One region of the Paenibacillus sp. FSL H3-0469 genome, then DNA from elsewhere that is predicted to be linked to it. Evidence: predicted binding sites of a transcription regulator. Region 1 holds the regulator's gene; the other holds the start of a gene.
What was found. Region 1 encodes NrdR, which represses ribonucleotide reductase genes. Its sites were predicted from a motif close to AACACNATATATNGTGTT; they were not measured.

Region 1 (3,411 bases):
CTATCTGGACTTGGCTTATATGCCTGGAGGTGCAAAAGGCGGGATTGAGATTCAAGGCTATGGACCTCACGCCAGAGATCTGGATGTCAGACGCTTCAAGGATCTATGCCGCCGGCATTGCTTACTGGCCCTTGATAGCTGGACTTTTCTTCCTGTTGCTTATCCTTCGATTATCGAAGAACCCAAGCAATGTCAACAGTTGGTGTTGTCATTTATAGGAAAATTCATTGCGACAGATGTTTCTTCCACATTAACTTGGCTTGAAGCGGAGACTCTTCGTTACGCAAGACGTCTGCTCAGGGCATTCACACCTTTGGAGCTTGCTAAGCATCTCAGGGTAACGGATAGGCACTCCAGACGAATTCTGCATCAATTGGTCGAACAGCAGTTACTGGATGTGGCCGGAGGACAGCAGCGTTATCGAACATATCAGCTTAGAGTGTAGCGTATGTTCAGAAGCATGAATTATAAAGCTGATAGGGTAAAAACACTTGAATTCCGTGGCTGTGAACGTGAGAAGTAGAGGTATCAATCAGCTGTAACGGACCGAGGAGCGCCTATTTCTACAAAAAGCACAATTTTACCAAGCTTACGGACTCAGATGAAGCTATTTGCTAGATTTCATCACATATATTGATGGTGATGAAGTAATAAGCGCGATACGGTCCGTTAGCCTTTTTAGTAGTGCTAAATAGAGAAGATAAGGGCTGTGGGGTCCGTAGCAGTCCTTTAGACACATTTAGAGCCGAAGGATATCGATGGAAACCATATTTTGCGGGTCGAGGTTGGGGTTGCGGTTCGGGAATGGACCTCAAGCCCCTGTTGTACTCCCCTCTTAATCACCCGTATTCCATGAAACAGCAAAAGAACGGCATCTCTGCCGTTCTTCATGTGATGGACTCTCAGGGGCTCGAACCCTGGACAAATAGATTAAGAGTCTACTGCTCTACCAACTGAGCTAAGAGTCCATATGAGATTGGTGGAGCCAAGGGGGATCGAACCCCTGACCTCATCGCTGCCAGCGATGCGCTCTCCCAGCTGAGCTATGGCCCCATAATTTTACAATTTTACCAATTTAGAATTACATTATGTATTCTAAAATCTGATCTGAGCGATAAGCTCAAGCCGCTTATTCTTCCATGTGTTTCGTAGGCGACTTCTATATAATACAGAAATCCATCTTCAGTGTCAACACTTTTTCAAAATTATTATTTCCAAGCAAAAACGACCCGCCCGGGAGCCGGCCCTTAACCCATAGGCCAGCCCCTCTCCATAAATCAAACCCCTCTACTCCCTAAACCGCTTACAGCCCCTCCAGCTCCTCCGTGTTCTTGGACAGCAGTCCCTTCAGTTCCTTCATGAACATGTTAATGTCCTTGAACTGGCGGTACACGGACGCGAAGCGGACGTAGGCTACCTCGTCTACAGGGTAGAGCTGCTCCATGACCAGCTCGCCGATCTGGCGGCTCTCGATCTCGGCGAGGGCGATGCCGCGCAGGCTTTTCTCCACCTCGGATACGATGACCTCCAGGCGCTCTACAGGGACTGGACGCTTCTCGCAGGCACGGATCAGGCCGCGGAGGATTTTGTCACGGCTGAACTCTTCACGGCTGCCTCCTTTTTTAATCACAATCAGGGGGGTCTCTTCAATCATCTCGAAGGTGGTGAAACGGCGGCTGCACAGCTCGCATTCCCGCCTGCGGCGGATGGACTTATTCTCATTGGCCGGGCGCGAGTCCAAGACTTTGGTATTGGTGTGGTCACAGTAAGGGCATTTCATAAGCTTCTTCACTTCCTCATCATTAGAATGGGTAGGCCCGGTCCCTTGATACACCAGGGCTATGCGGGCATTATTTAATTTCCAGAAAACACCGTTTATTTGTTGTTATGAATCTGACATGTCCGGCACATAATACAGTTACCAACCGATAGGAGGTGAACAGCAATGAGCCAAAATAACAACTCCAATAACCTGGTAGCTCCAAACTCACGCGGTGCCTTGGAACAACTGAAATATGAAGTTGCCCAGGAACTAGGTATCACCCTCTCCCCAGACGGATACCAAGGCAATAAAACTTCTTACGAAAACGGTTCGATCGGTGGTTACATCACTAAACGTCTTGTAACCCTGGCTGAACAGCAATTGGCAGGTCAGTACAAATAAGTATAAATAACCTGCTAAACACGACATAAGCTTGCCTAAGAAGTATCGAACGGCTCCGGCCGTTTGATGCTTCTTTTTACATAACAGCAGCAGAAGTAACAGGCACTCTAGAACTCATCCTAGAACTCACTGTAGAGCTCGGTGTATTGATCATAATAATAAATCACACGCTGCACGTAATGACGGGTCTCACCGAACGGAATGTCCTTCACAGAGGCTTCTGTTCCGTCCCACTGCCCTTCATCCAGCCAGCTCTGCACCTTGCCGGGTCCGGCATTGTAGGCGGCGATAACTGCTATACGGTTGCCGTCAAACTGCTTAGAGAGCGTAGACAAATACCAGGTACCCAGTTCAATGTTGGACGAGGGCTCTTCCTTCAGCCGTTCCAGCGATACCTCAGGAAGCTTGGCCTTTTCTAGCGCCCACTTGGCGGTATCCGGCATAAGCTGCATCAGTCCGAGTGCTCCTTTTTTAGATTCGCGTCCGGTCTTATAATTGGTCTCCACACGGATAATGGATGCCACCAGGAACGGGTCCATCTCATACGTCCGGCTGTGCTGGCGGATCTCTGCTTTATAATGAATAGGATAAAACCATGACATCCAGTTGGAGCCTAGAAACAGAATCGCGGTGAAGCCGATGAACAACAGCAGCAGGACTCTTTTTTTACGTAACCACTTCATCATATCAAGCCCAGCCTGTCCCACAACCGGGCAACCTGAAGCTCGGCAGACTGCAGATCACTGCTATTGTCGATCACATAATTCGCTTTCCTGCGCTTCAGCTCAATATCCATCTGCGACCTCAGCCGGTCCTCAGCCTGTTCCAGCTTCATTCCGCTGCGCTCCATGAGGCGGGCTAACTGCACCCTTCTCGGAACATAGACCACAATAATCTGCTCAAATAAGGAATCCAGCTCTGATTCGTAGAGCAGCGGAATGTCGACAATGACCAGCCGCTGCGGATTCTCCTGCTCAAGCGCATACATTCTGTCCTTGATCTCCCTGCGGATTGCCGGATGGGTCAGGTTATTCAGTGTCTTGAGCGCCTCCGGGTCCCGGAAGACAATCTCACCAAGACCCGCCCGGTCCAGCGAACCGTCAGGCAAAAGGATGCGGTCTCCAAAAGCCTCCACCGCTGCCGCCAGCACCGGATGTCCGGGGAGCATCACCTCTCTGGCGATGACATCGGCATCCACCAGTGCAGCTCCCTTGCGGACAAACAGTGCAGACACGGTGCTTTTCCCC
Region 2 (3,411 bases), 3.4 Mb from region 1:
TTTGGAGTCAGATAGAGAGTATACGGCTCTGTATTGTGTGTGTATTTAGGCTTGAGATAGTCAACCACAGGCGGCGGAGGTGACCAGACAATTCCAGCAGAGGTCTCAACAGCCATCGCAGCAGCCTTATTGCGGTCTAGTGGAAGAGGCATATAGTACTTAAGACCGCCTAATTCAAACTCTGCCGATATCTCGTACAGGCCCAGTCCTTGCTGAGTAGCCGAAGGAGACGCCGACGGCTGCACCACAGCCGCTCCCGAGCCAGGCTTAAAGACCGCTGCCAGCCTCCCTGCCGGATCAAGCCCGGCCCCTGGGCCAAACGGCCAGACCAGCGCGCCAAGCAGCAGGATAGCTGTCAGTCCGCCGAAGGCAGCCATACGGCTGAAGCGGCGGCGGCTTGTATGATTAGAGGATTCATGGGCAGCCTCTTCAATCCGCGCCATAAGTTGTGGCGTGAATCCCGGTTCTACAAGCGGAATCCGTCCGGCTTGCTTATACCAGTCCTTCTCCCCGCTCATCACCTTCACTTGCTCATGCTCTTGTCTTGTCTTCACTGGTCTTCCTCCTTCATCGCTGCTCTCACTTTCATTCTGGCCCGTCCGAGCCTGGATTTGACCGTCCCCTGCGCGATTCCAAGCAGCGCGGACAGCTCAGCGACTGACAGATCCTGCTGAATGTCCAGCACCAGCACCTCCCGGTACTTGTCCGGCAGCTCCATAATGATCTCCCAGATGCGGTTCGCGTACTGATTGCCGATAGCCTCTTGTTCTGCGGACAAGACGCCCCCTTTATCCTGATGGCTGCCCAGCGGAACGAACCTCCGCCAGAAGCTGCTCTTCCTTAAGCTGAACGCGGTGTTGCGGGTAATGGTGAGCAGCCAGGTTTTCAGAGTGGACTGCCCCCGGTACTTGCCGATGCTCTTGTAGGCCTTGAGGAATACCTCCTGGCTGATATCATTCGCCTGCTCCCGGCTGCGGGTTAAGAAAAAAGCATAATTCCATACATCCTGCCCGTAGGTCTCCATCATCTCGCGCAGCGATACCGATGAGGCACAGGTCATGCTATACGTTAGTTCTTTACTCTGCATGTTCTCTCCCCTCTCACCTAATAAGACTCCTGCCGACCGATATGGTTCCCTGTTATTGAAAATATTGGGGCACGCATCTGCTCAATTAGCCCCTGTTAGCTGAAATCAAGTGTACAAAATACAACAGATCTGATCCCCCAAAAAATTGGAGCAGCGTCTAATGTACGAAGTGCCATCAAAACTCCATCCGCCGACGGCAGAGCGCTTTCAAATTTTATAGCCGCCTCCCCTTCTCCAAATGCCCCATTCGGACCATTCCACAGCCCCGCAAATTGCTTAAAAAAAATACTAATTAATTATAAGAGAATAGAATGCAGGCGGGGCGTGGGATTGGCGATTTGGAGAGGCATTTTGGGCGGCTGTGAGGGCTTGTTCACCGCTTGACTTTTCAATATATGGTATATAAAATGATTAAGCATTACTAAATATAGTGTATATAAGAGCTAAGCCCATAAATCTAGTAAATCCGCTATTCTTTATTTGTCAAGTAGAATGGGCTACATGTTATAGGAGGTTAGGAGCCATGTTGATTGCTTACGATTCCAAGACCGGCAACGTTAGAAGATTCATTAATAAACTGAAGCTTCCGGCAGTTCAAATCGAAGAGCATATGACGATCGACGAGCCTTACGTGCTTGTTACATACACCACCGGATTTGGACAGATTCCAGAGAAGGTATCAACATTCCTTGAACGAAACCATTCCAGGCTGAAGGGCATCGCCGCGAGCGGCAACAAAAACTGGGGTGAGCTATACGCGCACAGCGCAGATCTGATTGCACAGCGTTACAACGTACCGGTGGTCGGCAAGTTTGAATTGTCGGGAACATTTGGTGATGTACAACGCATAAAACAGGAGGTGGACCGGGTTGCGGCATATTGAACTGAACAACATGTTGATGAAGAGAGACGAAAGCGGCTTTTTCCAATTGGATAAGGACCAGGAGGCGGTAGCTGAGTTCATGCGGGATGTGGAGCGGCGCAGCCTGACCTTCACGGATACCAAAGCCAAGATTGATTATATGATTGCCAATGATTACTACGAGGACCTGTACGACCGTTACTCCGCTGCTGAGATGGAGGATGTCTACCGGATCGCCCATGACTATAATTTCCGCTTCCCTTCCTATATGGCGGCTTCCAAGTTCTATACCGACTATGCCGTCAAAACCAATGACCGTAAGCAGTACCTGGAGCATTATCCGGACCGCGTAGCGGTAGTGGCTCTGCATTTGGGCCGGGGCAACGTGGAGACCGCCCGCACACTGGCCCGCTCGATGATGGAACAGCGCCTGCAGCCGGCGACACCAACCTTCCTCAATGCCGGTAAAAGCCGCCGCGGCGAGATGGTCTCCTGCTTCCTGCTGGAAATGGATGACTCGCTCAATTCGATCAACTATGTGCTGAATACCTGCATGCAGCTGTCAAAAATCGGGGGCGGCGTTGCCGTCAATCTGTCCAAGCTGCGCTCGCGCGGTGAGACGATTAAGGGTGTTGAGGATGCGGCCAAAGGCATCATGCCTGTCCTGAAGCTCATGGAAGACGGCTTCTCCTATGCGGACCAGATGGGCCAGCGTAAGGGTTCGGGCGCGGCTTATTATAATATTTTTGGCTGGGATGTACTGGAGTTCCTGGACAGCAAAAAGATTAACGCCGACGAACGGACACGCCTGAAGACGTTGTCTATCGGTCTGATCGTGCCTAACCGCTTCTACAAGCTCGCACAGGATAATCAGCCGCTGCATGTGTTCGCTCCTTACACGGTCTATCAGGCGTATGGTACGCACCTGGATGACATGGATCTGGACGTCATGTATGATACTCTGCTTGCCGATCCGCGCGTGAAGAAAAGAATCGCCATGAGCGCACGCGACATGCTGACCAAGATCGCCATGATCCAGCTTGAATCGGGCTATCCCTATATTATGAACAAGAGCAATGCCAACGCTGCTCATGCCCTGCGGGGTGTGGGTCAGATCAAGATGTCTAACCTGTGTACCGAGATTTTTCAATTGCAGGAGACTTCGGAGATTAATGACTACGGACAGCAGGACGAGATCCGCCGCGATATCAGCTGCAACCTGGCTTCCCTGAACATCGTGAACGTGATGGAGCACGGTAAGATCCGTGAATCCGTACATGAGGGCATGCTGGCACTGACGGCTGTCAGCGATATGACAACGGTATCCAACGCTCCAGGCGTGGCTAAGGCGAACAAGGAAATGCACTCCGTGGGTCTGGGCGTAATGAACCTGCATGGTTATTTTGCCAAGAATAAAGTCGCTTATGAGAGTGAGCAGGCCCGTGATTTCGCACGCACCTTC

Region 2: nrdI (class Ib ribonucleoside-diphosphate reductase assembly flavoprotein NrdI) is a predicted target of NrdR. The motif match lies at 1,505-1,522, and genes of this name have one in related genera.

Annotation. Positions count from the first base shown of each region.
Region 1 is NZ_CP150302.1:7,031,478-7,034,888, reverse strand. It holds gene NSS83_RS30560 (transcriptional regulator) at 1-445, shown strand, start outside; tRNA gene NSS83_RS30555 (tRNA-Lys) at 896-968, opposite strand; tRNA gene NSS83_RS30550 (tRNA-Ala) at 978-1,053, opposite strand; gene nrdR (transcriptional regulator NrdR) at 1,304-1,780, opposite strand; gene NSS83_RS30540 (alpha/beta-type small acid-soluble spore protein) at 1,946-2,164, shown strand; gene NSS83_RS30535 (lytic transglycosylase domain-containing protein) at 2,284-2,847, opposite strand; gene coaE (dephospho-CoA kinase) at 2,847-3,411, opposite strand, start outside.
Region 2 is NZ_CP150302.1:2,638,947-2,642,357, forward strand. It holds gene NSS83_RS11460 (hypothetical protein) at 1-554, opposite strand, end outside; gene NSS83_RS11465 (sigma-70 family RNA polymerase sigma factor) at 551-1,087, opposite strand; gene nrdI (class Ib ribonucleoside-diphosphate reductase assembly flavoprotein NrdI) at 1,611-1,970, shown strand; gene nrdE (class 1b ribonucleoside-diphosphate reductase subunit alpha) at 1,957-3,411, shown strand, end outside.